Regions from separate parts of the Streptomyces sp. 8N114 genome, predicted to be linked through region 2. Evidence: riboswitches for the same ligand, from Rfam matches in the RefSeq annotation. Region 2 holds a riboswitch; the other holds the start of a gene.
What was found. Region 2 has a riboswitch for S-adenosylmethionine ahead of thrC (threonine synthase). Riboswitches for the same ligand answer to the same signal wherever they lie in the genome.

Region 1 (15,681 bases), on a different contig from region 2:
CGCACGGGCCCTCCTCGCCGCCGTCAGCGGTCAGCTTGGCCCAGAGGGTGTCCACCTCCTCCTGGGAGCCGCAGTCCACCTGAAGCGAGATCGCCTCGGTGAACTGGAACTCGGGGCCGCCGTTGAGGGCGACGAACTGCTGTCCGGCCAGCTCGAAGAGGACGGTCAGCACGGCACCGGTCTTGCCGGGAGCCACCTCGTTGTGGGCCTCGTTGTAGTGGGTGACCTCCACGATGCGGGAGTCGTCGAAGAGCGAGGTGTAGAACTTCGCGGCCTCCTCGGCCTTCCCGTCGTACCAGAGGAACGTCTTGATCTTCTGCGGCTGCTTCATGGTGATGCCTCCCTGTGTGCGGCGATACGACGCTTGTCAGTACAGACCTGTCCCGGTGCGGGAATTCATCGGTACGCGGAGGATTCGTCGCGCCCCACTCCACCGGCCCAGTGGCCGAGGACCGCTCCGGTCGACGCCACGGTGATGCAGCCGACCGCCAGCCACTGGGCCGCGCTCAGGTGCTCGCCCAGCAGGAGGAGCCCCGCGCAGCCCGCGGCGACCGGCTCCAGGGACTGGAGGACCCCCACCACGCGGGCGGGGAGGCGGCGCAGCGCGGCGAGTTCGAGGGAGTAGGGGGCCGCGGCCGACAACAGGGCGACGCCGAGTCCGGCGAGCAGGACGTGGGGCTCGGCGAGCCGCTCTCCGGCCTGGGCCGGCCCGAACGGCAGGGTCAGTACGGCGGCCCAGCACACGGCGAGGGCGAGCGGGCCACCGCCTGTCATCCGGGCGCCGGCCCGTCTGCTGAGGAGCAGGTAGGCGCCCATGGAGAGCGCGGACGCCACCGCCCAGGCCAGGCCGACGGGGGAGAGCGGCCGGCCTCCCGTGCCCGGCAGCGCGAACAGCGCGATGCCGGCCGCCGCCAGCAGGCCGCAGCCCGCGTCCGTCCAGCGGCGCGACATCAGCAGGGAGACGGTGATCGGGCCCGCGAGCTGGATCGTCATGGCGACCCCGAGGGGCAGGTGCGCCATGGCGAGGTAGGAGAGGTTCATCCCGGCGATGGCCGTGCCGAAGGCCACGACGAGCAGCAGGGTGCGGCGGTCGGTGGGCGGCCGGGGGCGCCACAGTGCCAGCAGGACCAGGGCTGCCAGTCCGAGCCGCAGTGTCACCACGCCGAGCGGGCCGCCCGCCGCGTCGAACAGGCCCTTGCCCAGGGCCTGTCCCGTCTGGACGCTGACGACGCTGCCGAGGACGAGCAGTGGTGCGGGGACCGCTGGGCTGCGCGGTCGTGGCCCGGAGGGGGAGGGGGCCGGTTCAGTCTCCGAGGCCATCGGATCCGGCCTGGGCGTCGCCGGAGTCCGGGGTGCGGTGGGCGCCGATGAGCAGTTGGTCGGTGCCTTCGGTCCGGCGGAGCCAGACGCGCAGCGTCCCGCACGCGCAACGGGAGTAGACGACGGTTCCCTCGGTGACCGGGTGGCAGGAGACGGTCTCGTACGGGTCGTGCAGCGGCCAGCCGCAGGTTGCGCACCGTCCGCCGCCAGGGTTGCGGAGATTGTCCATACGGACAGCGTCAGGCGCGGTCAGCATGCACGTCCATCGCATCTTTGTGCACGGGATCGTTTTGAATTGGTGCATGATCGACCTACGGCTCCTGCACACGCTGCGCGTACTCCACTCCGAGGGCACCGTGACCGCGGCGGCGCGGGCCCTGCATCTGTCCCCCTCCGCGGTCTCCCAGCAGCTGCGGCAGCTCGCTCAGCAGGCCGACGCCGAACTGCTGCGCCAGGACGGGCGGATTCTGCGGCTGACCCCCGCCGGGAGGGTGCTGCTGCGCCACGCGGACGTACTGCACGCACAGTGGGAACAGGCCCGCGCCGATCTGGCCGAACACGGCGGGGAGGGACGGCGGACGCTGCGCATCGAGGGGTTCACCACCACCATCGCCTCCCTCTTGGCGCCCACGGCCTCCGAGCTGCTGCACGCACGGCCGCCCGTCCGCGTCCGTATCCATGAGTCGGATACCCGGCGCAGCTACCAGCGGCTGCTGGCGGACCAGGCGGACATCGCCGTACTGACGCCGCACTCCGACAGCCCCGCGGCCGACGACCCCCGCTTCGAGCAGCGTCCGCTCATGGACGACTTCCTGGACCTCGTCGTCCCGCTCGGGCACCCGCTGGCCGGAGGGGAACCGGTCGATCTGGCCGCCGCGGCGGGGGAGGACTGGATCACCCCGCACCACGACCAGGACCGGCTCGTCCAGGCGCTGTGCGCCGCCGCGGGCTTCGCACCGCGCCGGGTGCACCACTCCGACGAGTGGCCCGCCGTGCTGGCGATGATCGGGTACGGACTGGGGGTGTGCCTGGTGCCGCGGCTGATGTCGACCGCGGGCTTTCCGCAGGTCGTCCGGGTGCCCGTGCAGGGGAGTCCGCCGCCGTTCCGGCGGGTGCTGACCGTGGTGCGGCGGGGCAGCGAGCGCCAGGCCGCCGTCGCCGCCGGGCTGGCTGCGCTCCGGGAGCGGGCCGGGGTTCTCACATCGCAGCCTGCGCCGAAGTGAGCAGTCCCTTTCCTGCGTGTTACGGGAGGACACGCAGGTCGAAACAGCGGGCTCCTAGCGTCGGTCTTCCTTCCAGCGGACAGGAGACGACGTGAGCGCACGGTGGATCACTCGATGGGAGCCCGAGGACCAGGGGTTCTGGGAGCGCGAGGGGCGGCGCACGGCGCGGCGGAACCTGTGGCTGTCCGTGTTCGCCGAGCACATCGGGTTCGCGGTGTGGAGCCTGTGGTCGGTGCTGGTGCTGTTCATGACCCCCGAAGCGGGCTTCTCGCTGACCCCGGACGACAAGTTCCTGCTGGTCTCGGTGGTCTCCCTGATCGGCGCTCTGCTGCGGCTGCCGTACGGATTCGCCGTCACCCGGTTCGGCGGGCGTACGTGGACGGTGTGCTCCGCGCTGGTGCTGCTGGTACCGGTTCTGCTGGCGACCGTGCTGGTGCAGCGCCCGGAGACACCCCTGTGGGTGCTGTTGCTGTGCGCCGCCGTCGCCGGTCTGGGAGGGGGCAACTTCGCCTCCTCCATGGTCAACATCAACCAGTTCTTCCCCGAGCGTGAGAAGGGCTGGGCGCTCGGGCTGAACGCCGGTGGCGGCAACCTCGGGGTCGCCATGGTGCAGATACTCGGACTGGCGGTGCTGGCCACCGCCGGGGTCGCGCACCCGGAGATCCTGCCGCTGCTGTTCGTCCCGGCCCTGCTGCTGGCCGCGCTGCTGGCCCGCCGGGGCATGGACAACCTGGCCACCAACCGCACCGATTACGGCGCCTACCGGATCGCCCTGCGGGACCGGCACTGCTGGACCGTCTCGCTGCTGTACATCGGGACGTTCGGCTCCTTCATCGGGTTCGGCTTCGCCTTCGGGCTGGTGCTGCAGAACGAGTTCGGCAAGACCCCCGTCCAGGCCGCGGCGCTCACCTTCCTCGGGCCGCTGCTGGGCTCGCTCTCCCGGCCGCTGGGCGGCCGGCTGGCCGACCGGTTCGGCGGGGCGCGGGTGACAGCGTGGACGTTCCTCGCGCTGGCGGTCGGCGCCGGATGTGTGCTGATCGCCTCGGCCGCCGGTTCGTTCGCCGCCTACGTCGCCGTCTTCACGGTGGTGTTCGTGCTGACCGGGCTGGGCAACGGGTCGACCTACAAGATGATCCCCGCCATCTACGCGGCGCGGGCCGAGAGCGCGGTGGAGGCGGGCGACAACCCGGCCGAGGCCCGCGCCCGGGGGCGCCGGCTCTCCGGTGCCGTCATCGCCATCTCCGGCGCGGTGGGCGCGCTGGGCGGCGTGGCCATCAACCTCGCCTTCCGCCAGTCGTACCAGTCGACGGGCGGCGCGGACGCGGCCATCGGCGCGTTCCTCGCCTTCTACCTGCTGTGCCTGGTGGTGACCCTGATCGGCTACGTGCGGCGGCCCGCGGCCGAACGTACCGACCGGACAGTCGGTACGCGGCAGCCGGAGCCCGCAGGCTCCGAGCGGGGGGCCTGACATGACCACGGCCGCCGCCGGCCCCGTGACCGCGACCGGCACCACGACCGGCAGCGGGACCGGCACCGCGACCCACTGTCCGTACTGCGCCCTCCAGTGCGCCATGACCCTGACCCCTGAGGCCGACGCCCGGCTGGCCGTCACCCCGCGGGACTTCCCCACCAACCGGGGCGGTCTGTGCCAGAAGGGCTGGACCTCCGCACACCTGCTGGACTCGCCGGAGCGGCTGACCACCCCGCTCGTGCGGGACGCCAAGGGCGCTCCGCTCCGCGAGGCGGGCTGGGACGAGGCCCTCGGCCTGGTGGCCCGGCGCTTCGCGGCGCTGCGCGAGACGCACGGCGCGGACTCCGTTGCCGTCTTCGGCAGCGGCGGGCTGACGAACGAGAAGGCGTACACGCTCGGCAAGTTCGCCCGGGTCGCGCTCGGCACCTCGCAGATCGACTACAACGGACGGTTCTGCATGTCGTCGGCCGCGGCGGCCGGGAACAAGGCGTTCGGGCTCGACCGGGGGCTGCCGTTCCCCGTCACCGACCTGGACGACTCCGAGGCCGTGGTGCTGGTCGGCGCCAATCCCGCCGAGACGATGCCGCCGCTGATGGGCCACTTCGACCCCGCACGGCTGATCGTCGTCGACCCGCGCCGTACGGCGACCGCGCAGGCCGCGCTGGACGGTGGCGGCATCCACCTGCAGCCTGCTCCCGGTACGGACCTCGCGCTGGCGCTCGGGCTGCTCCATGTCGCGCTGGTGGAGGGCTATTTGGACACCCCGCAGCGCACCGCCTACCGCGCGGAGCGCACCGTGGGGTGGGAGGACGTGCGGCAGTGCGCCGCGCGCTGGTGGCCGGAGCGTACGGAACGGCTGACCGGGGTCGCAGCGGCCGATCTGCGCCGCGCCGCCGCCACGCTGGCCCGCGCCCGGCGCGCCCACATCCTCACCGGACGCGGTGCCGAGCAGCACAGCAAGGGCGTCGACACCGTCTCCGCCTGGATCGATCTCGCCCTCGCACTGGGCCTGCCCGGCACCCCCGGCTCCGGATACGGCTGCCTGACCGGGCAGGGCAACGGGCAAGGCGGCCGGGAACACGGCCAGAAGGCCGACCAGCTGCCCGGCTACCGGCACATCGAGGACCCGGCTGCCCGCGAGCACATGGCCCGGATCTGGGGCGTACCCGCCGAGTCGCTGCCGGGTGCCGGACGCAGCGCCTGGGAACTGCTGGACGCGCTCGGCACGCCGGACGGCCCCGCGGCGCTGCTGGTGATGGGCTCCAACCCGGCCGTCTCCGCGCCGCGGGCACGCCGCGCCGTCGAGCGGCTGCGGGCGCTGGACTTCCTCGTCGTCGCCGACTTCCTCCGCTCGGAGACCGCCGAACTCGCCGACGTGGTGCTGCCGGTGACCATGTGGGCCGAGGAGTCCGGCACCATGACCAATCTGGAGGGCCGCATCCTGCGGCGCCGCGCGGCACAGTCCCCGCCGCCGGGCGTACGGACGGACCTGGAGGTGCTGCACGGGCTGGCCGTGCGGCTGGGCCGCGCCGAGCACGAGTTCCCCGCCGATCCGGCGCCGGTCTTCGACGAACTGCGCCGCGCCTCGGCCGGCGGCACCGCCGACTACGCGGGCGCCGCACCGGAACTGCTGGACGCGGGCGAGGCCGTTTACTGGCCCATACGCAAGAGCCCCAGCGGCGGCACGGACACCGTCGGCACGCCCCGGCTCTTCCTCGACCGGTTCGCGCACCCCGACGGCCGGGCCCGCTTCCTGCCCGTCGAGCACCGGGACGCGGCCGAGCTGCCCGATGCCGAGCACCCGCTGTACGCCACCACCGGGCGGCAGTTGCAGCACTACCAGTCCGGAGCGCAGACCCGCCGGGTGCCCGAACTGCTGGCCTCCGCGCCCGAGCCGTACGTGGAGGTGCACCCGGACACGGCCCGCCGCGCCGGGCTCGCCGACGGGGACACCGCACGGATCGTCTCCCGGCGCGGGGCCGTCCTCGCGCGTACCCGCTGCGTTGCGAGCCTGCGCCCCGACACCGTCTTCCTGCCCTTCCACTTCCCGGGCGACGGGGCCGCCAACGCGCTCACCAACCCCGCGCTCGACCCGGTGAGCCGGATGCCGGAGTTCAAGCTGAGCGCCGTACGGCTGGAGCGCGCCGACGGGCGCGGCGCCGCCGGCCAGAGGGAGGCAGCGTGAACCGGGCACTGAACGTCGTGGTCGTCGGCAACGGAATGGTCGGCGCGCGGCTGCAGGAGGAGACGCTGCGGCGCGACCCTCGGAGCAGGCGGGTGCGGATGACCGTGCTGGGCGCCGAACCGGTCGGCGGCTACAACCGGGTGCTGCTGCCCGGGCTGCTGTCCGGCTCGCTGACGGAGGCCGACCTGGCGCCGGAAGCGCCCGGCGAGAGCCCGCTGGCCACCGGCACCACCGTCACCGGCATCGACCGCGCGGCCCGCACCGTCAGCACCGCCGACGGACGGCAACTCCCGTACGACAGGCTCGTACTGGCCACCGGCGCCGCCACCGCTGTACCCCCGCTGCCCGGGCTGCGTGACGACACGGACGAGGGGAGCGGAGTGCTGTCGCGTGGCGTCACCGCGCTGCGCACGCTCGCCGACGCTCGCCGGCTGCGCCGCCTCGCCGACCGGGCCCGGGCCGTCGGCGCACGGATCGCGGTGCTCGGCGGCGGCGTGCTCGGGCTGGAGGCGGCCCGCGCGCTGGTGGCCCGCGGCGTCGCCGTGACCGTCGTACACCCGGCGCCGCATGTGATGGACCGGCAGCTGGACGCGCCCGCCGGGCGGGTGCTGGGCCGGGCGCTGCGCCGTACCGGCATCGAGCAGCGGCTGGGTGTGATGGCGGTGCGCTGGGAGCCCGGCAAGGGCCTGCACCTGGACGACGGCAGCGTGCTGAACGCCGCCGGGCTGCTGCTGTGCACGGGTGCGCGGCCCGAGACCGGGCTCGCCGAGCAGTGCGGGCTGGACGTGGGCCCGGCCGGGATCGCCGTCGACGACACCCTCACCACCTCCGACCCGGACATCTACGCGCTCGGCGACTGCGCCGACGCCGAACCCGGGCTCATACAGCCCGGCTGGGAACAGGCGGCCGTGCTCGCCGACCGGCTGACCGGCGAGGACCCGTACGCGCGCTACCTCGGCAGCCCGCGGGTGACCCGGCTGAAGGCGGCGGGCATCGAACTGGCCTGCCTGGGCGACCCGTTCGTGGCCGACGACGGTTTCGCGGGACACGCCCCGGCCGGTGGCGGCCCGGCCCGCGACGGCTTCACGGGGGGAGACTTCGCGGACGACGGCGGCCCCGAGGTCCTGCGGCTGGAGGACCCCACCCGCGAGCGCTACGCCAAGCTCGTACTGCACGGCGACCGGGTCACCGGCGCCATCCTGCTCGGGGTGCCCGACGCCGCCGCCGGTCTCGTCCAGCTCTACGACAAGGGCGCCCCGGCCCCCTCCGACCGGCTCGCCCTCATGCTCGGCCGGGCACTGCCGCCCGAGACGGCGGGCGAGACCGGCGAGGCGCTGCCCGACCACGCGATGGTGTGCCGCTGCAACAGCGTCACCAAGGGCGCCCTGCGCTCGGCCTGGTACGACGGCGCCCGCTCGGCCCGCGAACTGGCCGACACCACCCGCGCCACCACGGGCTGCGGCGGCTGCCGCGGCGCCGTCGAGAAGCTCGCCGCATGGCTCGCCGAGACCGACCCGCTCTCCAGCCGTGACACCCCTGCCACGACCGCCCCGAGGTGAACCCCATGACCAACTCGCACTCTGCAGCCCCGCGCAAGCTCGTCGTCGTCGGCCACGGCATGGTCGGCCACCGGCTGGTCGAAGCCCTCGACTCCCGCGACGCGGACCGGCAGTGGGAGATCACCGTGCTCGCCGAGGAGCAGCGCCCCGCCTACGACCGGGTGGCCCTCTCCTCCTGCTTCGACGGTGCCGACGAGAGTGCCCTGCGGCTGCCCGAGCACGACACCGAGCGGATCGACCTGCGGCTGGGCGACCCGGTGACCGGGCTCGACCGCGAGGCGAACGCCGTACTGACCGCGTCCGGCGAGAAGGTGCCGTACGACGCGCTCGTACTGGCCACCGGCTCGCGGCCGTTCGTGCCGCCGCTGCCCGGCTCCACCGCCCCCGGCTGCCTCGTCTACCGCACCCTGGACGACATCGACGCCATCCGCGCCGCGGCGGGCAAGTCCACCACCGGTCGCGGTGTGGTGGTCGGCGGCGGACTGCTCGGCCTGGAGGCCGCCAACGCGCTGCGGCTGCTGGGGCTGACCACCCACGTCGTGGAGATGGCCCCGCATCTGATGGCCGTCCAGCTCGACGAGGGCGGCGGCGCGCTGCTCGGCCGCATGGTGGGCGAGCTGGGCGTGGCCCTGCACACCGGAACCGGCACCAAGCAGGTCGTCACCGACCCGGAGACCGGCGCGGCGAGCGGCGTGGAGCTGACCGACGGCACCTTCCTGGAGACCGATCTGGTGGTCTTCGCCGCAGGCATCAGGCCCCGCGACGAACTCGCCCGCGAGGCAGGGCTGGAGGTGGGGGAGCGCGGCGGCGTCGTCGTGGACGAGACCTGCCGGTCGGTGACCGACCCGCGGGTGTGGGCCGTCGGCGAGGTCGCCTGTATCGAGGGGCGGACCCTCGGCCTGGTCGCGCCCGGGTACGCCATGGCCGAGACGGTCGCCGACCGGCTGCTGGGCGGCGAGGCCGGCTTCCCCGGCGCGGACACCGCGACCCAGCTCAAACTGCTCGGCGTCGGCGTCGCCTCGTTCGGCGACGCGCACGCCACCACGCCGGGCGCGCTGGAGGTCGTCCTCAACGACCCGGTCGCCGCCACCTACGGCAAGCTGGTCGTCTCCGACGACGCCAAGACGCTGCTCGGCGGCATCCTCGTCGGCGACACCTCCGGCTACCCGCTGCTGCGCCCGCTGGTCGGCAGTGCGCTGCCCGCCGACCCGGCGACGCTGCTGGCCCCCGAGTCCGCGGGCGGCGCGGCAGCCGGGGGAGGGGTGGCCGGGCTGCCGGACAGTGCGCAGATCTGCAGCTGCCACGCCGTCACCAAGGGCGCGCTGACCGAGGCCATCACCGAACAGGGCTGCGCCGACGTCCCCGCACTCAAGTCCTGCACCAAGGCCGGTACCGGCTGCGGCTCGTGCGTACCCGCGCTCAAGCAGATACTCGAAGCGGCGGGCGTCGAGCAGTCCAAGGCGCTGTGCGAGCACTTCGACCACTCGCGGGCCGAGCTGTTCGAGATCGTCGCGGCCACCGGTATCACCACCTTCTCGCAGCTGGTGGCCGAGCACGGGCGCGGGCGCGGCTGCGACGTGTGCAAGCCCGCCGTCGCCGCGATCCTCGCCTCCCGCGACAGCGGCACCCACATCCTGGACGGCGAACGCGGCGGCCTCCAGGACACCAACGACCGCTACCTGGCCAATATGCAGCGCAACGGCACCTACTCCGTCGTGCCCCGCGTCCCCGGCGGCGAGATCACCCCGGCCCGCCTCATCGTGCTCGGCGAGGTGGCCCGCGACTTCGACCTCTACACCAAGATCACCGGCGGGCAGCGCATCGACCTGTTCGGCGCCCGCCTCGAACAGCTCCCCGCCATCTGGCGCCGGCTCACCGACGCCGGCTTCGAGTCCGGGCACGCCTACGGCAAGGCCGTCCGTACGGTGAAGTCCTGTGTGGGCTCCACCTGGTGCCGCTACGGCGTCCAGGACTCGGTCGGCCTTGCCATCGAACTGGAGCTGCGCTACCGGGGGCTGCGCGCCCCGCACAAGCTCAAGGCGGGCGTCTCCGGCTGCGCCCGCGAGTGCGCCGAGGCCCGCAGCAAGGACTTCGGCATCATCGCCACCGAGCAGGGCTGGAACCTCTACGTGGGCGGCAACGGCGGCTTCACCCCCCGCCATGCCGAACTCCTCGCGTCCGACCTGGACCACGAGACGCTCGTCCGCACCATCGACCGCTTCCTGATGTTCTACATCCGCACCGCCGACCGCCTCCAGCGCACCGCCGCCTGGCTCGAAGCCCTCGAAGGCGGCCTCGACCACCTGCGGGCCGTGATCATGGACGACTCGCTCGGCATCTGCGACGAACTCGACGCGGCCATGGAACGGCACGTCGCCGACTACCACGACGAGTGGCGCGGCGTCCTGGAGGACCCCGAGAAGCTGGCTCGCTTCACCTCCTTCGTCAACGCCCCCGAGACCCCCGACCCGGCGATCTCCTTCGCCGTCGAGCGGGAGCAGCCGGTCCCGGTGCCCGGCCCGGTGGCCCTCGGCATGCCGAAGATGCCCGCCGCCGAGGGCGTGAGCGCCCGATGAGCAGCCTTGCCCGTACGAGCCGAAAGGTGACCGCCATGACGACCGCCATGCCCACCAGCCCCACGACCGACCGGGCCGACTGGTCCGCCGTCTGCCCGCTGGAGGTCCTCCCCGTCGAGCAGGGCCGCGCGGCACTGCTGCCGGACGGCAGCGCGGTCGCCCTCTTCCGGCTGCACACCGGCGAGATCTACGCGGTCGGGAATCTGGACCCCTTCAGCGGGGCACCCGTCATCTGCCACGGGATCGTCGGCGACCGGAACGGCGTCCCCGTCGTCACCGGGCCGCTGGGCAAGGAGACCTTCGAGCTGGCGACCGGCCGCTGCCTGGACGACGAGGCCGTCCGGCTCCCCGTCCACGAAGTGCGGCTGACCGGCCGAGTGATCGAGGTCTCGGCCCCGCGAAACACGGTGGAAACGCTGGTCGGGGGACGATGAACAGCACGAAGCCCCCACGTGAGGACTGAGAGGAGACGCGGTGTCGGCACCTGACCCGTCGCGGAGCCGTACGGGATCCGTTCCCCCGCTGGCGGGGTTCACCGTCGCGGTCACTGCAGCGCGCCGGGCCGAGGAGCTGGGTGCGCTGCTGGAGCGGCGCGGCGCCGAGGTCGTCCACGCGCCCGCCCTGCGCATCGTCCCCCTCGCGGACGACGTCGAACTGCGGGACGCCACCAAGGAGCTGGTGACCCGCCCGCCGGACGTGACCGTCGCCACCACCGGCATCGGCTTCCGCGGCTGGATGGAGGCCGCGGACGGCTGGGGCGAGGGCGAGGCCCTGCGCAGCGCCCTCGCGGTCGGCGAACTGCTGGCCCGCGGCCCCAAGGCGTGCGGCGCGCTCCGTGCCGCGGGCCTGCGGGAAGCCTGGTCTCCGGCCTCGGAGTCCTCCACCGAGGTCCTCGAACGCCTGCTGGCCCGCGACGACCTGGACGGGCTGCGGATCGCCGTCCAGCTGCACGGCGAACCGCTGCGGGACTTCATCGACGCGCTGCGCGGCGCCGGTTCCGAGGTGGTACCGGTGCCCGTCTACCGGTGGACGGGCCCGGTCGACCCCGGCCCTCTCGACCGGCTCATCGACGCCGTACTGGGCGGCGGCGTGGACGCCCTCACCTTCACCAGCGCCCTGGCCGCCGCCGGGCTCTACGCCCGCGCGGAAGAAGGCGGCCTCACCGAGGAACTGACCCGGGCGCTGCGCGGCCGCACCCAGGTCGCCTGCGTCGGCCCCGTCACGGCCGCGCCGCTGCTCGCCCGGGACATCCCCGCCTACTGGCCGGAGCGGTTCCGGGTCGGCGCCCTCGTCCGGCTGCTGTGCGAACGGCTGCCCGCCACCGCGCCCACGCTGCCCGCCGCCGGGCACATGCTGGAGGTACGCGGCACCGCGGCGCTGCTCGACGGCGAGCTGCGGCCCGTCAGCCCCGGGCCGATGGCCATCCTGCGGGCCCTGGCCCGCCACCCGGGCCAGGTGATGTCCTGTGCCGACCTGCTGCCCTATCTGCCCGGCGGCGGCACCGACGAGCACGCCGTCGAAGCCGCCGTCGCCCGGCTGCGCACCTCACTGGGCGTCTCCTCCGTCGTGCAGACCGTCACCAAGCGCGGCTATCGCATCGCCCTCGACCCGGCGTCGGTCTCGTCGGTCTGCGAGGCCGACGCATGACGGTGCTGCTCGTGGCGCACGGCACCCGGCGCCCCGCGGGTGCGCGCACCGTGCGGGAGCTGGCCGACGGGGTCGCCGCCCGGCTGGGGCAGCCGGTCACCGTCGCCTACGCGGACGTACGGGGGCCGACCGTCGCTGAGGCCCTCGCCGCGCTGCCCGGCCCCGTCACTCTGATCCCCGCCTTCCTCGCCTCCGGCTACCACGTGCGGGCCGACATACCCGCGCAGGTCGCCGCCGCCGGGAGGGCTGCCGATGTGACGATGACCCCCGCTCTGGGCGCCGACCCCGCGCTGCTGGCAGCCCTCGTCGACCGGCTCGCCGAGGCGGGGGTACGGGAGGGGGATGCCGTGGTGCTGGCCGCCGCCGGGTCCTCCGACGCGGGGGCCCGCGCCGAGGCCCACGCCATGGCCCGCCGTCTCGGCCGCCTTCTGCGGGGCCCGGTTCCCGTCGCCTGGGCCGCCACCGCGGAGCCCGCCGTCGCGGAGGAAGTGGCTCGTCTGCGGAGTGCCGGCGCCGCGCGTGTTGCCGTCGCCACCTGGTTGTTGGCGCCCGGCTTGTTCGCCGACCGGCTCCAGGCCGCCGGCGCCGATGCCGTGGCCGCGCCGTTGGGGGCGCACCCGGCTGTGACGGCCACCCTCGCCGGGAGGGCCCTCACCTGGGTCGGCGCCGCGGCCGGTTGAGGGGCCCGGCCGGAGCGCAGAGGGGAGGCCCGTCCACATGGTGGACGGACCAATGCTGGGGCCGCAACGGCTGTGGCATACTCCCTCGCAGGTCACGAGCGACAGCGACAAAGGCCCCGGCCCGCTGTCCGGCAACCCTCCGTCCGTGGCGGGGTGCCCCGGGTGATGACCAGGCCGTAGGACAGCAAGGTCTACGGCAAGCGCGGATCCCTCTCCGCCAGGGGTCCTGGTCTACGAGGGAGCCTTCTGTGAGCAAGCGAATGCGCTAGGGCCGAAGGGCGGCACTTCTCCCCGCCCCGGCCCTCCCACTGTTCCGCCGTCAGGCGACCAGTACACACGCGACCAGCGAACACGGCACTGCCATGCCGTGATTCCCCTTGCCACTCACTTCTTCACCTTGCCCGGAGTCTGCTATGTCGTCCACCGCCACTTTTGCCCCCTCTTGTACCCCCTCCCACAGTGACGAGGCCCTCCCCGTGCTGGGCCGCGACGTCCAGGTACCGCTCGTCACCGGGGGCGAAGCCCCCTACGCGGCGCTGGACTACGCGGCAAGCGCCCCCGCGCTGCAGCGCGTATGGGACGACGTGGCGGCGTACGCGCCGTACTACGGCAGCGTGCACCGCGGCGCCGGCTACCTCTCCCAGCTGTCGACGGAACTGTTCGAGCAGAGCAGGCAGACCGTCGCCGAGTTCCTCGGCTGCCGCGAGGGCGACCAGGTCGTCTTCACCCGGGCGACGACCGACTCCCTCAACCTCCTTGCGGCGGCACTTCCCAAGGGCACCAGGGTGTTCGTGTTCGAGACCGAGCACCACGCCTCCCTCCTTCCGTGGCGGGCGCACGATGTGACGTATCTGGACGCGCCCCGCTCGCCCGAACGGGCCGTCGCCACACTGGAGTCGGCGCTGCACGCGGCGCCCGCCGGGCCGAAGCTGGTCTGCGTGACGGGCGCCTCGAACGTCACCGGCGAGGTGTGGCCGGTGCGCGAGCTGGCCCGCGCCGCGCACCGGCACGGCGCGCGGCTGGTACTGGACGCGGCGCAGCTCGCCCCGCACCGCCCCGTCAGCCTGACGGAACTGGAGGCGGACTGGGTGGCGTTCTCCGGGCACAAGCTGTACGCGCCCTTCGGTGCGGGCGTGCTGGCCGGCCGCGCCGACTGGCTGCGCGCTGCGGAGCCGTATCTGGCGGGTGGCGGCGCGAGCCGCCGCGTGACCCGCAGCGCGGACGGCACCGTAGAGGTGGAGTGGCAGCACAACGAGGCCCGGCACGAGGCGGGCTCGCCCAACGTGATCGGCGCGTACGCCATCGCGTCCGCCTGCCGGGCGCTGACCGAGGCCGGGTTCGACCGCCTCGTCGCCCGCGAGGAGGAGCTGCTGGGCCGGCTCCGTACCGGCCTGGCCGACGTCCCCGAGGTGAAGGTCCTCTCCCTCTTCGGGGAGGACGCCGACCGGGTCGGCGTGGTCTCCTTCGTCGTCGAGGGCTGGAACAGCTCGCACTTCGCGGCGGCGCTCTCCGCCGAGTACGGGATCGGCGTCCGCGACGGCCTCTTCTGCGCCCACCCGCTGCTCCGTACTCTCCTCGGGCAGGAGGGCGACACCCCCGGCGAGTGCGGAGCGCCCGAGGCAGCGCCCGGCGAGCGGTCACTCAACGCGGTCCGCGTCAGCTTCGGCGCCGGGACGCCGGACGAGCACGTGGACCGGTTCGTGGCCGCCGTACGGGAGTTGGTGCGGGACGGCGCGCGCTGGACCTACCGTACGGAGGACGGCCGCTGCGTCCCGGAGACACCCGGGCACGCCGGGAGCTGAGCTCAGTACGCCACCGTGAACCGCGCCCGGTGGTGCTTGGGCCGCTCCGCCTCGTCGATCAGAGCCACGGCGAAATCCTCCATGGAGATCGCGGAGCGGCCCTCGCCGTCCAGCAGCAGTTCGTCGGCGCCGACCCGGTAACGGCCCGTGCGCCGTCCCGGTTCCAGCAGCGCGGGCGGGCTGACGTACGCCCAGTCCAGCTGGTCGGGGGCGTGCCGGAGGCAGAGTGCGTACTGCTCGTTGCACGCCTCGGCGATGGGGCGCCACTCCTCGGGAACGTAGCGCGGGTCCTCGCTCACCCGGGTCCGGCCCTCGGTGCCGGGCACGGTGAGGCTGCCCGCGCCGCCGACGAGCAGCAGCCGCACGCCGGTACGCCCCAGCCCGGTCAGCAGGCCGCGTGCGGCGAGCGGCAGCCCGCTCTCGTTGCCGGGCGCGGGGCGGGTTGCGCTGATGACCAGGTCCTGGCCGTCGCTGAGGGCCGCGACGTCCCCGGCGTTGGCGGCGTCGCCCACCCGGTGACCGGCGTCCGGGTGCAGGGCGGGAAAGCGCACCGGGTCACGGACGACGGCCGTGGCCTCGTGGCCGCGCGAGAGGGCCTCGGTGACGACCCGGCTGCCGACGTTCCCTGCCGCGCCGAAGACGACTATGCGCATGGTGTTCAACTCCTGGGATGCGGTGGTGCTTTGGGTGCCTTATCGATAAGTCGGTTGGACGATGTGTGGTCAGTTGGTGGCGGTGCGGCGGGTGGTGGCGACCCGTTCCAGTCCCCACACCGCCAGCGCACCGGCCGCCAGCCCTGCTCCCAGCAGGCACACCCCGCTCCAGCCCGCGTGCGTCCACACCACGGCGGTCAGCGCCGAGCCGGTGGCGCCGCCGATGAAGAAGCTGGTCATGAAGACGGAGTTGAGGCGGTTACGGGCCTCGGGGCGCAGCGCGTACAGCACCGTCTGGCTGCTGTTGAGCACGGCCTGTTGGCCGACGTTCAGCGCGACGATGCCCAACGACAGCCACAGCAGGGAGCGTTCACCTGCCAGGAGCAGCAGCCAGCCGCCGCCGAGCAGGACGATGCCGGATCCGGTCACGTACTGCACGAATCCGCGGTCGTTCAGCCTCCCGGCGAAAGTCATCGCCAGTACACCGATGGCCCCGAGCAGTCCGAAGAGGCCGATCGCTCCCTCCGACCAGTTGAAGGGCGGCCGGGCCAGCAGGAAGGTGAGC
Region 2 (15,681 bases):
CAAGAAGGCCGGGCTGGACCCCGACGAGCCGCCGGAGAGCTGGCGCGACCTCAAGACCGCGGCGCGAGCCCTCAAAGCGGCCGGCGTCAAGATCCCCTACGGTCTGCCGCTCGGCCCCGAGGAAGCCCAGGGCGAGTCCCTGATGTGGATACTCGGCAACGGCGGAAGCTTCGTCGACAGCGTGGGCAACTACACCCTCAACTCCCCCGAGAACGTCGAGACGTTCCAGTGGCTGCGCGACAACCTCGTCACCCCCGGCTACACCGAACCCAGCCCCCAGCGCGTCGACCGGCAGAAGATGTTCGAGGCGTTCACCGAGGGCGACGTGGGCATCCTCAACGGCCACCCCACCCTGATGCAGCAGGCCGACAAGAAGAACATCTCCTACGGCACCGCCAAGCTGCCCGGCAACGACGGCCCCGCCGAGGGCACCCTCGGCGTGGCCGACTGGATGATGGCCTTCAACAAGAACGGCCATCGCGAAGCGTGCGGCAAGTTCCTCGCCTTCGTCTACGAGGAGAAGAACCACTACGCCTTCACGTCCCAGTACGGGCTGCTGCCCGTCACCAGCAGCGCCTCCCAGCGGATGCGCAAGGACAAGAAGCAGAAGAAGCTCTGGCCCTTCCTCGACCAGCTCGCCGGGGCCGAGTTCTACCCGGTGGGCAAGGTGTCCTGGGCGGACACCAGCGCGATCATCAAGAAGACCATCGGCCAGGCGGCCATGAAGGACGGCGACCCGAGGGGCGTCCTGACCACGCTGCAGCGCAAGGCGGCGGCCGAGGAGGACGCGGCGCCGTCCTGATGCGGGCCGCTCCTGGCGCGGCGTCGCCGCTGATGCGGGGCCGCTCCTGACACCCCTCCCGCGTACGGTGGAGGGGTGAGCGGTACGGAAGACGAGCGTGACGGTGCGGACAGCGGCGAGGCGGTGGCGGAGCTCTCGGACGAGGACCGGATGGCGGAACTCTCGGACGAGGACCGCGCCGTGCTCGCCTTCGCCGCCCGCGGGTGGGCCTCCCCCGGCGAGAAGGAACGCGCCGTCCGGGAGCGGCTCGGCATGTCGCCCGTGCGCTACTACCAGTACCTCAACGCGCTGCTCGACGACCCCCGCGCTGCCCGGCACGATCCCGTGACCGTCAACCGGCTGCGGCGCGTCCGACAGGCCAACCGGGACCGTACCCACCAGCCGTAACCACAGCTGGTTATGGTGCGGCCATGTCGCTTCCCTCGCTCCCGGAGACGGAGGCCGGGCGTGCCGGGCTCGCCGCCCTGCTCTCCGACCCCGCGCGCGCCGTGCTCGCGTTCGACTTCGACGGGACGCTCGCGCCCATCGTCACCGACCCGCAGGACGCGCGGGCCGACCCCGAAGCAGTGCACGCGCTGGCGCGGCTGGCCCCGCGGCTGGCCGGCGTCGCCGTCATCACCGGCCGGCCCGCGGCTGACGCCGTACGGTACGGCGGCTTCGAGAGCGTCGCCGGGCTGGAGGGACTGACGGTGCTCGGTGCGTACGGGGCCGAACGGTGGGACGCCGCGGACCCGGTCGTGCGGGCACCCGACCCCCCCGCAGGGGTCGCGGCGGTACGGGCCGAACTCCCCGCCGTGCTCGCCGAGTCGGGAGCGCCGGAGGGTACCTGGACGGAGGACAAGGGCCGGGCGCTCGCCGTACACACCCGCCGCGTGACCTCGCCCGAGGCCGCCCTCGACCAGCTGCGCACCCCGCTGTACGCCCTTGCCGAGCGGCATGGACTCATGGTGGAGCCGGGCCGCATGGTGCTCGAACTCCGCCCGCCGGGCGCCGACAAGGGCGCGGCACTCGCGGACTACATCCGCGAACGGGCCGCCACCACTGTCGCCTACGCCGGTGACGACCTGGGCGACCTTCCCGCGTACGCCACCGTCGCGGCGCTGCGCCGGGAGGGCGTGCCGGGGCTGCTGGTGTACAGCGCCCCCGAGACGGCGACGGAGTCGGTCGAGCAACTCCGCACCGCGGCCGACGTCCGCGTCACGGGCCCTGCCGGGCTGGCGGCCTGGCTGCGTGCGCTGGCGGACGCGCTGTAGCGGTCCGCGGCCGTCAGCGGAGCGCTTCCAGCTGGTTCAGCAGCCAGCGGGTCGGGGGCTGGGAGGTGGCGGTCTTTGCCAGGCGGCGGGTCCGCTCCGCGCGGGTGGAGGCGTCCAGTTCCAGCGCTGTCCGCAAGGCGGCGGCCGTCTCCCGCACATCGAAGGGGTGCACACAAATGGCGTCGGGCGCCAGTTCCTCGTACGCTCCGGCCTCCCGGGAGAGGACCAGGGCACAGCCCTCGTCGGAGACGACGGGGATCTCCTTCGCCACGAGGTTCATCCCGTCGCGGATCGGGTTCACCAGCGCGACGTCCGCCATCCGGTAGGCGGCCAGCGAGCGTGCGAAGTCATCCTTCACATGCAGCAGGACCGGCGTCCAGCCATCGGTGCCGAACTCCTTGTTGATCGCGTCGGCGACCCGGCCGACCTCGGCCGTGTAGTGGCGGTAGACGGCGAGATCCTGCCGCGAGGGGTAGGCGAACGCCAGATGGACGACGCGTTCGCGCCACTCGGGATGGTCGGCGAGCAGCCGCCGGTACGCGTACAGGCCGCGGACGATGTTCTTGGACAGCTCGGTCCTGTCCACCCGAACGATGGTCCGGCGGGGGCTTCCGTCCGGGCCCGTACCCACCTGTTCGCGCAGCTGTGCCATCCGCTCGGCGACGTCGTCCCGGTGCGCCCGCTCGCGCAGGAAGTCGCCGTCCGCGCCGAGCGGGTGCACCCCGATCTGCGTCGTACGGCCCTCGTAGGTCACCGAGAGCGCATCGCCCGCTCCCTCCCCGGTGACCGTCGCGCCCAGCACCCGTTCGCAGCACTCGGTGAACAGCCGGGCCCAGCGTGCGGTCAAGAACGCGGTGCGGTCGGCGCCGAGCATGCCGCGCAGCACCTGCGTGGCGACCTCGTCCGGGAGCAGCCGGAAGTAGTCGGCGGGCGCCCAGGGGGTGTGCGAGAAGTGGCCGATCCGCAGATCGGGGCGGCGCTCGCGGAGCATGCCGGGGACGAGGGTGAGGTGGTAGTCCTGCACCAGCACCGTGGCGCCCCGCCCGGCCTCCTGCGCCAGCGCCTCGGCGAAGGCGGCGTTGTACGCCTCGTACTCCGCCCACTGGCGGCTGAAGTCCTGGTCGAAGACCGGTTCCAGCGGCGTCTGGTACAGCATGTGATGGGTGAACCACAGCACGGAGTTGGCGATGCCGTGGTACGCCGCCTCGAAGGTGCCGGGCGGGATGTCGAGCATCCGTACGGACTGCCCGCCGACGTCCCCGCCGTCCAGGTGACCGCCCGAGCGCCGGACCGCCTCGCGATCGCCCGCACCGAGCGCCGCGCACACCCACACCGCGTCGGTCCCGGAGCCGATGGCCGACAGTCCGGAAACCAGGCCGCCGCCTCCGCGCTTCGCGGTGAGCGTGCCGTCGTCGCCCAGCGTGTAGGACACCGGTCCACGGTTGGACGCGACGAGGACCATCGCGGATGTCACCCGCGGTCCCTGTGCTCCCTGCGATGTTGCTGCTCCAGCGACCATGCGGCGAGCCTAGCCGCCGCCGAAACCGCTCAAACGTGCCCGTACCGCAGCCTCGTCCGCCGACGCCCTCACGCCGCCACCCGCTGCCCGTACTCGGGCACCGTGCACATCGGAGGGCGCTCCTCCGCATCCACCAGGTGGCCGCGGGGGACGAAACAGCCCGCCTCGTCCCGCTCGAACTGGGTCAGCGCCGTCCCGCCGGACCGTCCCTCGAACACGCTCCGCGCACCGTGCGCCACCGTCGGGCCGCCCCGGCCGATGCGGCGCTCGGCCGCCGCGTAGATGGCGGTGGCCATCCGGCCGAGTGCCTGCCCGTCCTGGTTGCGGTGCAGCCGTACGCCCACATCGACCTGGGCCAGCGCGTCCAGCCCCACCAGCTCCAGCGCGTCGACCAGCAGCGCCAGCTCCACCCCGTAGCCGACCGGGAAGGGCAGCCGCTCCAGCAGCGAGCGGCGCGCCGCGTACTCGCCGCCCAGCGGCTGGACGAGCCCGGCCAGCCGCGGCCAGTGCAGATTGAGCAGGGGGCGCGCCACCAGCTCGGTCACGCGCCCGCCGCCGGCCGGGCTGCCGGGCAGCGGGCGGTCGTACATCGCCTTGACCAGCTGTACGTCCGGCTCCGTCAGCAGCGGCCCGACGATGCCGGTGACGAAGTCGGGCGAGAACTCGCGCAGGTCCGCGTCGACGAAGCAGATGATGTCGCCGCTGGTCGCCAGCAGGGAGCGCCACAGCACCTCACCCTTTCCGGGGCGGGTCGGCAGCCTGGGCAGCACCTCGTCCCGGTGGATCACCTTGGCCCCGGCGGCTGCCGCGACCTCGGCGGTGCGGTCGGTGGAGCCGGAGTTCATCACGATCAGCTCGTCCACCAGCGGTGTCCCGGAATCGAGGTGGGGCGAGGCCAGCTCGCGGCGGATCACCGAGACGATGTCGCCGACCGTGGCCTCCTCGTTGAGCGCGGGCAGCACCACGCTGACGGTGGTGCCGGTGCGGCGCTTGGCCGCCAGCAGCGCCTCCAGCGGCCGGTCGGCGACGCGCCAGGAGCGGCGCCGCAGCCATTGGCCCACTTCATCGAGCACGTGCGCCGCCTTCCTGTAGTCGGGTCCCGCTGGTCGGGCTGAGGTGGGACGGGTGGTGCGGTGGCCGGCCCCGGGCGAGGGCCCCAGGCCATGGCCCCAGGGCCGCGGAGGCGAGCGACGGGTGATCCATCTCGCGGTTCGGACGTCCCTCTCAAGCGTGACCGCCGTCAGTTACAGTCTTGAACAACGCAGGTGACCTCCGCATCTCGGGGTCGCCGCGACAAACGCCCGAGCGGCCCCTGGCCGCCCGGCGCCATAGTGCAGCTCATCCAGAGGGGCAGAGGGAACGGCCCGTTGAAGCCCCGGCAACCATCCCGCGATCCGCGTGTACGCGGACCCTCCAGGCGAGACCGCCTCGTGGGGACGGTGCCAATTCCGGCCCGTGACGAGATACGCCACGGGGAAGATGAGGAGAAAGGGCCTCGCCTCCATGGCTGTGCAGACAGTTGCAGCGAACAGCACCACTTCCACCGACGCCTCTGACGCGTCCGGCGCCACCTCGCACGATCTCGGCGCCGCTGTGGCCCTCTCCTGTCGCGAGTGCGGCACCCGCACCGAGCTGGGGCCCAGCTTCGTGTGTCTGGAGTGTTTCGGCCCGCTGGAAGTCGCCTACGAGCTGCCCACCGGTGACCCGGAGGGCCTCCGCAGGCGGATCGAGGCCGGTCCCGCCTCGATGTGGCGTTACGCACCGCTGCTGCCGGTACCGGCCGACGTCGCCGAGAAGCCGAACCTGAACCCCGGCTTCACCCAGTTGGTGAAGGCCGACCGGCTGGCCGCCGAGCTGGGAGTGACCGGCGGTCTGTACGTCAAGGACGACTCCGGCAACCCCACCCACTCCTTCAAGGACCGTCCGGTCGCCATCGCCCTGGAGGCAGCCCGGGCGTTCGGGTTCACCACCCTCTCCTGCTCCTCGACCGGCAACCTGGCCGGTGCGGTGGGCGCCGCCGCCTCCCGGGCCGGGCTGCGCTCGTGCGTGTTCATCCCGGACGGGCTGGAGCAGTCCAAGGTGGTGATGGCCGCGATCTACGGCGGCGACCTCGTCGCGATCGACGGCACCTACGACGACGTGAACCGCTTCTGCTCCGAGCTCATCGGCGACCCGCTGGGCGAGGGCTGGGGCTTCACCAACGTCAACCTGCGGCCGTTCTACGCCGAGGGCTCGAAGTCCCTGGCGTACGAGATCTGTGAGCAGCTCGGCTGGCGGCTGCCCGACCAGCTCGTCATCCCCGTCGCCTCCGGCTGCCAGCTGGTGAAGATCGACAAGGGGCTGCGGGAGCTGATCCAGCTCGGGCTCGTCGAGGACAAGCCGTTCCGGATCTTCGCCGCGCAGGCGGAGGGGTGCTCGCCGGTCTCCCGCGCGTACAAGGAGGGCACCACCGCCGTCCGCCCGGTCAAGCAGCCCGACACCATCGCCAAGTCCCTCGCCATCGGCGACCCGGCGGACGGTCCGTACGTCATCGACATCTGCCGGCGCACCGGCGGGGCCGTCGAGGACGTGAACGACGCGGAGATCGTGGACGCGATGAAGCTGCTCGCGCGGACCGAGGGCGTGTTCGCGGAGACGGCCGGAGGTGTCACGCTGGGCGTGACCCGCAAGCTGATCGAGTCCGGCGCCATCGACCCGAGCCTCACGACCGTCGTGCTGAACACGGGTGACGGCCTCAAGACCCTCGACGCCGTGGCCCCCACGGCGCGGCCCACCGCCGTGATCCGCCCCAACCTGGCCGCCTTCCGCGAGTCCGGCCTGGCCTGACCGAGGTGCCCCGGGTGCCCTGGGCGCCCAGGTTGCCGGAGGCGCCTCAGACGGCTGAAATCGGCCCCCCGGTGTTTAGCGGGTGGGAATGCCGGAGCGGGGCCCCCTGGGGTGCTTTCCCTCTTACGTTAGGAAGATCGACATGAGCGTCAACGTCCGGATCCCGACCATCCTCCGTACCTACACGGGCGGTCAGGCCGAGGTCACCGCCGAGGGCGGCACCCTCGCCGAGGTCCTGGCGGACCTGGAGAAGAACCACGCGGGCATCAGCGCCCGTGTCCTGGACGACGCGGGCAAGCTCCGCCGCTTCGTCAACGTCTACGTCAACGACGACGACGTCCGCTTCGAGCAGGGCCTGGAGACCCCCACCCCGGACGGTGCGGGCATCTCCATCATCCCGGCGGTGGCCGGCGGCTGACCCGTCCGGCCGCGCGGTCGGGGCTGCGGCCCCGCAGCCGCCCGCCGCTGCCCCGCCGACCAGCGCTCGGGCTCTGTGATCGCCCCTTCCGAGGAAAAACGGAAGGGGCGATTCCATGTGACGAGAGGCGGTTCGGGAGACGGTAGAGTTACGGCAGTTCCCCCTCCCGGCGGTTGCCGGACGCGTATGAGAACGCGCCAGGGGCGGATCAACACCGCGACAACAACGGGACAAGTTGCTGTCGAAAACCGGACGGCAATTGTCGTGAAGGCCCCGAATGTCTGGCCCGACTTGCCCTGCTCCGACGGCAGTTGAGGCTTATTTCCGATCAGTCGTGCCCAGAATTCTCGTCCGATTGACCTGTTGCACAGGGCGTCCGTGCAGATACATTCAGCGGCGGTCGACGCGTTCCGGCGCACGCCCCCGCTTGCTTGTGGGGGTGAGGTCTGACCCGGGTTCGCGAAGTGCGGGCTCGTGCAAGGGCCAGTAATAGGGGAGTTAGGAATGGCTCAGGGCACCGTCAAGTGGTTCAACGCGGAGAAGGGGTACGGCTTCATCGCGGTCGACGGTGGTGCGGACGTGTTCGTCCACTACAGCGCGATCCAGATGGACGGTTACCGCACCCTGGACGAAGGGCAGCGGGTCGAGTTCGAGATCTCGCAGGGTCAGAAGGGGCCGCAGGCGGACATGGTCCGCGTGACCGGCTGAGTGTCGCCGGACTGCGCAGAGCTTGTAGACACAGCAGAGAAGAGAAGGGGCCGCACCCACGGTGCGGCCCCTTCTTCGTGCCCAAGCTGCGAGGGAGGAGTTTCCCCCCGGAGGGGGCCCGGGGCTGTGCTTACATGCGGCTCCGCCGCGTGGGCGCGCCCAGCCAGGGAGCACCCGCAGCCCGACGGACAGGGGCACCCCCTCATCGGCATGGCGAGCCCCGCCAACGTCGCTTGCACTCTCCATGCCCGAGTGCTAATCATTGGGTTAGCACTCTGCGAGTGAGAGTGACAAAGAAGGACCGGGTCGGTGAGGCCGCAGGCCGGTGGGGAAGGAACCGCCGGGTCGCAGGCCGTCCGTCGCGGGCGCCACGCGGTCCGGAGAAATCCAACCCTCCCCTTGCGCTCGGCGCATGGGGGAATCCAGGGAGGACCAACCCACATGGCCAAGATCATCGCCTTTGACGAGGAGGCGCGGCGCGGTCTTGAGCGTGGCATGAACCAGCTTGCCGACGCCGTCAAGGTCACGCTCGGCCCGAAGGGCCGCAACGTCGTTCTGGAGAAGAAGTGGGGCGCCCCCACGATCACGAACGACGGTGTCTCCATCGCCAAGGAGATCGAGCTCGAGGACTCCTACGAGAAGATCGGCGCCGAGCTGGTCAAGGAGGTCGCCAAGAAGACGGACGACGTCGCCGGTGACGGCACGACGACCGCCACCGTGCTGGCTCAGGCGCTCGTGCGGGAGGGTCTGCGCAACGTTGCCGCGGGCGCCAACCCGATGGCCCTCAAGCGCGGTATCGAGCAGGCCACCGAGGCCGTCTCCGCCGCTCTTCTGGAGCAGGCGAAGGACGTGGAGACCAAGGAGCAGATCGCTTCGACCGCCTCCATCTCCGCTGCCGACACCCAGATCGGTGAGCTGATCGCCGAGGCCATGGACAAGGTCGGCAAGGAAGGCGTCATCACCGTCGAGGAGTCGCAGACCTTCGGGCTCGAGCTCGAGCTCACCGAGGGCATGCGCTTCGACAAGGGCTACATCTCCGCCTACTTCGCCACCGACATGGAGCGCATGGAGGCGGAGCTCGAGGACCCGTACATCCTCATCGTCAACTCCAAGATCAGCAACGTGAAGGACCTCCTTCCGCTGCTGGAGAAGGTCATGCAGTCGGGCAAGCCGCTGCTGATCATCGCGGAGGACGTCGAGGGCGAGGCGCTGTCCACGCTGGTCGTCAACAAGATCCGTGGCACCTTCAAGTCCGTCGCCGTCAAGGCCCCGGGCTTCGGTGACCGCCGCAAGGCCATGCTCGGCGACATCGCCATCCTCACCGGCGGCCAGGTCATCTCCGAGGAGGTCGGTCTCAAGCTGGAGAACGCCACCCTCGACCTGCTGGGCCGGGCGCGCAAGGTCCAGATCACCAAGGACGAGACCACCATCGTCGACGGTGCGGGCGACAGCGAGCAGGTCGCGGGCCGGGTCAACCAGATCCGCGCCGAGATCGAGAACAGCGACTCGGACTACGACCGCGAGAAGCTCCAGGAGCGCCTGGCGAAGCTGGCCGGCGGCGTGGCCGTCATCAAGGCCGGTGCCGCCACCGAGGTTGAGCTCAAGGAGCGGAAGCACCGCATCGAGGACGCCGTCCGCAACGCGAAGGCGGCCGTCGAGGAGGGCATCGTCGCCGGCGGTGGCGTGGCCCTGCTGCAGGCTTCCTCGGTCTTCGAGAAGCTGGAGCTGGAGGGCGACGAGGCCACCGGTGCCGCCGCCGTCAAGCTGGCTCTCGAGGCCCCGCTCAAGCAGATCGCGGTCAACGCCGGCCTCGAGGGCGGCGTCATCGTGGAGAAGGTGCGCAACCTGACCCCGGGCCACGGTCTGAACGCGGCCACCGGCGAGTACGTCGACATGATCGCCGAGGGCATCCTCGACCCGGCCAAGGTGACGCGCTCCGCGCTGCAGAACGCCGCCTCCATCGCGGCGCTCTTCCTCACCACCGAGGCCGTCATCGCCGACAAGCCGGAGAAGGCCGCCGCGGGCGCCGACGCGGCTGCCGGCGGTGGCATGGGCGGCATGGACTTCTGATGAGTCCGAGCCGTTCGCACGGCTCCGCCGCCTGCTGAGGCAGTACGAAGGCGGGTACCCCCGAGGGGGTGCCCGCCTTTGCCGTTCCGGCGGTTTCTGGAGTCGGCGGCGTTGTGGCGGTTCAGCCGACCTCGATGTCCGGGAAGCAGAAGTAGCCCTTGATCTCGGACACCTGGTCGAAGGGCTCGGGGTAGGACCAGGCGATGTCCTGGGCCGTACCGTCGGCCAGCGACCAGTAGTCGGCGGTGCCTTTGAAAGGGCAGCGGGTGTGGGTGTCGGACAGGGCGAGCAGGTCGGTGCGTACGTCCTCGGCCGGCAGGTAGTACCGCACCGGGTAACCCGTCTCGCTCAGCAGCAGCGGTCGCCGGCTGTCCGCCAGCACCTGGCCGTCGCGCGCGACCGCTCGCACGCGCTCGGTGCCTTCCTCGATGGTGATCGTGTGACCTTGTGCGGTCATGGCGCGGTCCTTCCGTCGGGGGTTGTCACGCGGGGGTTGTCACGGCGCAGCCTCGGCCTCAGACCCCGAAGAGGGCCAGGGCCGACCGTTCCAGCCCCGCCATCTTCACCGGTACCGCGCGGTGCGCCTCCCAGTCGACACGGTCCAGTCGGAGCCGCTCGAAGGTGCGGGCCTTGCCCAGTACGGCCTCGGTCAGCAGACCGTCCGGTCGGTAGCCCAGCTTCTCCGAGACTCGCCGCGAGCGCGGGTTGTCCGTCATGGCGGCGGACGTCATGCTGCGCGCGCCCAGCCCTTCGAAGGCCAACTGCAGTGCGGCCGCCCGCATCTCCGTACCGAACCCCTTGTTCTGGTGCGCCGCGCCGAGCCAGGAGCCGGTCTCCGCTTCCCGTACGACCGCGAAGTCGGTGCTGCTCACATCCTGACGCCCGATCACCCGCCCCTCGTGCAGTACGGCGAGGCTCAGCGTCCACGCCTCCGGCCGCCAGTTCGCAATGGTGCTCAGTACATGCTGGAAGCAGCCGCGCTTGCGCTCCTCCGGGCTCGCGGCGGTCCACGGGATGCTGAACGGCATCTCGGCGTCGTCATGCACCTTTCCGGCGGCGAGCTGCGCCAGCTCGGCGAGCGTTTGTTCGTCCGGAAGGCGCAGCTGAAGGCGGGGAGTTGTCAGGCGCAGCGCGTACAAGGGCCAGATGTCAGCTTCCATGACGAGAGCTTGCCGAAGAGGGGGAGCAGGGTCGAACGAATTACCTCCCCCTGCGGCTCGTCTCACGGTACGTATTGCGCGCCCAGTTTCACGGCTCGTCGATGAGTCCACCGCGCTGCCCCGCTACGAGGAGCGCATGCGCCCCTACGCCGCCCTCAACCAGGCCCTCGCCACCGAGAACCCCGGCAAGGGCGCCTCCGAGGAATCCCTCACCCACGCGAAGAATGCCCTCACCCTGGGTGATGCGGGCGGGGGTGGATTGTGAGGGCGCCCATAGGACCCAGATCACTTACGAAGCAGCTTCGTATGTCCGCGTTGCTCCGACCTGGGGCGGGCGGGGAGTGATCGACCCTCTGTCCGGATTGTTCCGATTCTGGATCGTACGTCACATATTTGCCGGGTGGGGGAGCCGGTTCCCAGGGTGGGTGCCAGGCCGCGACAAGACCGGGACAACGCACCACTCCCGGGACGCGCGGCCGGAACGTCCCCCCACGAAAGGCTCCCCGCTCGCATGCGTAACGCCCTGCGTACCCTCAAGCCCGCCCGTATCGCCACCACCGGCCTGACCGCGCTGGGCGCGGCCGGTATCGCCGCCACCACGCTGGCCGGAACCGCCCACGCCACCCAGGCCCCCGCCAAGCCCGCCGCCAAGCCCGCAGCGATCGAAAGCGCCGCCTCGACCGCGCAGCACGTGAGCATGCAGGCCGCACACGCAAAGAAGGCGCAGAAGGCGGACGACCAGCAGGCCGACGGCAAGTACGCGGACAACCTGGACGGCTGGATCCGCGAGGCACGCGCCATCATGGCCAAGCACGACATCCCCGGCTCCTACGACGGCATCAAGCGCAACATCATCCGCGAGTCGGCCGGCGACCCCAACGCGATCAACGACTGGGACATCAACGCCAAGAAGGGCACCCCCTCCAAGGGCCTGCTCCAGGTGATCCAGCCCACCTTCGACCGCTACCACGTCGAAGGCACCCCTAATAAGCTCACCGATCCCGTAGCCAACATCGTCGCCGCCTGCAACTACGCAGCCGACCGCTACGGCACCATGGACAACGTCGACTCCGCCTACTAAGACAGGCCGCGCCGACACCACACACCACACGCGGCACACGCCCCCGCGCATGCGAACAGGAGCGGGTGGGAGGAACACCTCCCACCCGCTCCTTCGCTATGCCGGCTCGGCTCATGCCCCTGGTCATGCCCCTGGTGGGGCCCGGTCTCGGGTAGTGCTAGGTACACCCTCGGTTCGGGTCCCAGCGGTATGGGATCGGGCTCGCGGCGCGGCGAAAGTGGACACATGACAACGACGACGAACGTGCAGCCCGCCCCGCATTCCCTTTCGGCCCCTGTCGCGATGGCGGACGGCAGCCGCCGCGGGGGACGTTTTGGCCGGGAGGTGGGCTATCTGCTTTCCGGCCTGCCGCTGGGCATCGCCGCGTTCACGCTGGCGGTGACGGGGTTCGCTCTCGGTGTCTCGACGCTTGTCCTGGTCATCGGCCTGCCGGTGCTGGCCGGAACGCTGTCCATGACCCGGTATCTGGCTCGCGTGGAGGCGGACCACATAGCGGCCGTCACGGGCCGCCCGCTCCCGGCGCGCTCGGAGAGGCCGGCACCGGAGAGGGAGGGGAGCGGCAGCCGCGGCGGTCGGTGGAAGGCAGTGCGGGATCCGCAGGCGTGGCGCGAGCTGGTGCACGCGGTGCTCGCCTTCCCCGTGCGGGTGGTGACCTTCGCCCTGACGCTGACCTGGCTGGTCGGCGGGCTCGGCGAATTCACCTACGGGCTGTGGTCGTGGTCGATACCCCGGGACGGGCACGACGGTCTGGTGGACCTGGCCTTCGGGGTTACGGGACGGGGCGCCGACATCGCCTTCAACACCGCGGTCGGCGTGTTCTTGCTGGCCACGTCGGTGCCGGTGGTGCGCGGGCTCACGGTGATGCAGGCGAGCCTGGGTCGGGTGCTGTTGCGCCGCGGCGAGCTGTGACCGGGGCTTCCGGTCGGTCCGGCCGGGGCGGTCCTCACATCGGGGGCGGGCTTCCGAGCGGCGAGTCGGCCGAACTGCTGCCATCCTGAGGCGGCGGGCAACTGCGAAGCGCGGGCACTGGCACGCTTCGCAGTGCAGGACGCCCAGCAGATAGCAGGTACGCACTCAGTAGTGACGCGCCCAGCAGAGATGCACACAGCGCGCAGTACACAGTCCCCGTCTGCCGGAGGATCCGCATGCTGACCACCAACTTCGTTCCCGGCACCCCGAACTGGCTCGACCTCGGTGCGGCCGATGTGGACGCCGCTGTCGCCTTCTACACCAGCGTCTTCGACTGGCAGTTCCAGTCGGCGGGCCCGGAGGCCGGGGGGTACGGGTTCTTCCAGCGTGGCGGCAAGACCGTCGCCGCGGTCGGACCGCTGATGGAGGAGGGGGCGAGTCCCGCGTGGACGGCGTACTTCCACACGGGCGACGCGGACACGACCCGCGCCCAAGTGGAAGGCGCGGGCGGCACCGTACGGGTCGAGCCGATGGATGTGTTCACGGCCGGCCGCCTGGCGCAGTTCACCGATCCGACCGGCGCTGACTTCGCCGTATGGCAGCCGAGGGACACGGGCGGCCTGGAAGTGGTCATGGAGCCGGAGACGCTGTGCTGGACGGAGCTGTACACGACCGACGCGGCAAGGGCGAAGGACTTCTACAGAGCGGTGTTCTCGTGGAGCTACGAGGACATGCCGATGGGTGACGACCTGGTCTACACCGTCGCCTCGGCGCCCGGTGGCGGCACAGAGGACGACACCGGGCACGGCGGCATCATGCAGCTTCCGCAGGAGAATCTGAGCGCCGGGTCGACCTCGGAGTGGCACCCGTACTTCGCCACGGAGGACTGCGACGCGACGTGCACCCGGGCGACCGGGGCCGGGGCCAAGGTGCTGATCCCGCCGACGGACGCACCCGGTGTGGGCCGGCTCGCAATGCTCCGGGACCCGGCGGGCGCGCCGTTCGCCTTGATCAAGGGAGATCCGAACATGGGGTGAGGCGAGGAAGGCTTGACCCTCGCACTGTGTGAGGCCGTGGAGTGGGGGAGCCATGTTCACCAGCGGAGACTTCGCGACCCACGGCAGGGCGTCGGTGCGGATGCTGCGCCACTACGACGCGAGGAGGCGTCCGGAACTCTTCGGCGCGGGCCGAAGAGTTCCGGTCCTAGCGTTCGATGCATGTCGCGAACCGTGCACGAACTGGACCGGAGCGAGGACGTACGAGCGGCGCTGGCCAACCCGCACCTGGTGCCGGAGCTGCCGCCCGCAGCCGAGGCGCGGGGCCCCCTGCCCGAGCGAAGGGAGAGCTCGGGGGAGGGCGCTTCGATGGCCTGGCTGCGGGCAACGGTGCCCCGGTTCAGCTCCGGGGAGACGCATGCGCGGCGCCGAGCGTTGGTGGAGGCCGAGTTGCGCCGCGTCGATCCGGCGGAGCTGCGACGGGCGGTGGCCTCGCGGCCGGGGGCAGCCGAAGCCGACGTACGGATCCGGGTGGTCGCCGCCCTCGCTGAGGCGCTGGGGCTACGGGAACCGGACGCTGTGGCGGAGGCCGTCACGGTGGTGGCGGGGACCTACTTCGGCGGTACGGACCCCGCCGCCGACGCGGCGGTGGCCGAGCTGGTGGGACTGGTGCTGGGGAAGGAGGGCGCCGGTGAAGAGGATGAGATGGAGGTGGCCGCAGGTCGGATCTGCCTCCTTGTGCAGGCGTGCGACGCCACAGCCGCGCTGGTGCGGCACGCGACCGCCGCGGGCGGCGTGACCGCCGGGACCGCCGTGGGCTCCGCGGAAGCTGCTCGGGCCGGTGCGGTCGGTGCCAGTGCGACCGGTGCGGCTGGGGGCGCCGGTGAGGCTGCGGGTGCCGATGCCGTCGTCGGCGCGGATACCGCGGGTGCCGGTGCTGCCGTCGGCGTTGATACCGCCGGGGGCGCTGGTGCCGCCCCGGGTGCCGTTGCCGCCGGGGGCGCTGGTGCCGCCCCGCGCACAGCTGTCGCCGCTGGCGCTGATGCCGCCGCTAGCGCCGGTGCTGGTCCGGGCGCCGTTGCCGCCGCGAGCGCCCGCGATACCGCCGCGAGCGCCCGCGATACCGCCGTGGGCGCCGATGGCGGCGGGCTCCGCGTTGGCGGTCCGTTGGTGGAGGAGGTGGTGAAGGAGGTGCTGGGGGAGACGTTGCGTCGGGATCCGCCGGTCCGTGTGCTGCGTCGTGTTGCCGTGCGGGACACCCGCGTCGGGGGGCAGGAGATCGCGGAGGGGGAGGTTGTTGTGCTGGATATCGCCAGGGCGGGTCGTGGCGAGGCCAGGGGGTCACTGGCGTTCGGGGCTCCGCCGCGGGAGTGTCCCGGGCGGGAGCATGCGCTGGCTCTGGCGGCGGGCCTCCTGGCGCCCGGTCCGCGTACTCCCTTCGCGCGGCTGCATCACCGGGACACGCCGCTGCTGCTGCCCAACGCGTGGGACTACGTGTCGGCGGCGGCGCTGGTTGCCGACGGTTTCGAGGCGGTCGGCACCACCAGCCTCGGCGTTGCGGCGGCGGCGGGGCTGCCGGACGGTGTGGCCGCCACCGCGGAAGCCACGCTGGCTCTGGCGCGGCAACTCGGCGGCGGGCGCTTCCTGTTCACCGTCGATGCCGAAGGGGGGTTCAGCGACGGCCCGGCGCAGGTGGCGGAGCTGGCCCGGCAGCTGCGGGCCGCGGGTGCCGCCGGGCTCAACATCGAGGACGGCCGCGGCGACGGCACGCTCGCCCCTGCCGAGCTGCACGCGGCGAAGATCGCGGCGGTCAAGGCGGCAGTGCCGGAGCTGTTCGTCAACGCGCGTACCGATACGCACTGGCTGGGCTGTCGGCAGGACGAGACCGAGGCCCGCCTCGTGGCGTATCAACGGGCGGGGGCCGACGGGGTGTTCGTGCC

Region 1: linked by a shared signal. The riboswitch ahead of ACTWQF_RS14235 (aminotransferase class V-fold PLP-dependent enzyme) and the one ahead of thrC (threonine synthase) in region 2 are both predicted to bind S-adenosylmethionine.

Annotation. Positions count from the first base shown of each region.
Region 1 covers NZ_JBQQBT010000005.1:299,695-315,375, forward strand. Annotated here, with positions in the region: gene ACTWQF_RS14180 (VOC family protein) at 1-331, opposite strand, end outside; gene ACTWQF_RS14185 (EamA family transporter) at 397-1,320, opposite strand; gene ACTWQF_RS14190 (hypothetical protein) at 1,304-1,549, opposite strand; gene ACTWQF_RS14195 (LysR family transcriptional regulator) at 1,623-2,543, shown strand; gene ACTWQF_RS14200 (MFS transporter) at 2,635-4,011, shown strand; gene ACTWQF_RS14205 (molybdopterin oxidoreductase family protein) at 4,013-6,199, shown strand; gene ACTWQF_RS14210 (FAD-dependent oxidoreductase) at 6,196-7,758, shown strand; gene nirB (nitrite reductase large subunit NirB) at 7,764-10,334, shown strand; gene nirD (nitrite reductase small subunit NirD) at 10,370-10,768, shown strand; gene ACTWQF_RS14225 (uroporphyrinogen-III synthase) at 10,809-11,981, shown strand; gene ACTWQF_RS14230 (sirohydrochlorin chelatase) at 11,978-12,661, shown strand; SAM riboswitch class IV at 12,752-12,870, shown strand; gene ACTWQF_RS14235 (aminotransferase class V-fold PLP-dependent enzyme) at 13,075-14,463, shown strand; gene ACTWQF_RS14240 (NAD(P)-dependent oxidoreductase) at 14,466-15,116, opposite strand; gene ACTWQF_RS14245 (MFS transporter) at 15,186-15,681, opposite strand, start outside.
Region 2 covers NZ_JBQQBT010000016.1:73,249-88,929, forward strand. Annotated here, with positions in the region: gene ACTWQF_RS26710 (extracellular solute-binding protein) at 1-802, shown strand, start outside; gene ACTWQF_RS26715 (DUF3263 domain-containing protein) at 878-1,189, shown strand; gene otsB (trehalose-phosphatase) at 1,213-2,055, shown strand; gene ACTWQF_RS26725 (alpha,alpha-trehalose-phosphate synthase (UDP-forming)) at 2,069-3,517, opposite strand; gene ACTWQF_RS26730 (glucosyl-3-phosphoglycerate synthase) at 3,643-4,647, opposite strand; SAM riboswitch class I at 4,910-5,060, shown strand; gene thrC (threonine synthase) at 5,078-6,400, shown strand; gene ACTWQF_RS26740 (MoaD/ThiS family protein) at 6,543-6,818, shown strand; gene ACTWQF_RS26745 (cold-shock protein) at 7,323-7,526, shown strand; gene groL (chaperonin GroEL) at 7,968-9,596, shown strand; gene ACTWQF_RS26755 (DUF427 domain-containing protein) at 9,718-10,053, opposite strand; gene ACTWQF_RS26760 (GNAT family N-acetyltransferase) at 10,112-10,756, opposite strand; gene ACTWQF_RS26765 (hypothetical protein) at 10,893-11,021, shown strand; gene ACTWQF_RS26770 (transglycosylase SLT domain-containing protein) at 11,268-11,837, shown strand; gene ACTWQF_RS26775 (sensor domain-containing protein) at 12,063-12,746, shown strand; gene ACTWQF_RS26780 (VOC family protein) at 12,983-13,783, shown strand; gene ACTWQF_RS26785 (isocitrate lyase/phosphoenolpyruvate mutase family protein) at 13,964-15,681, shown strand, end outside.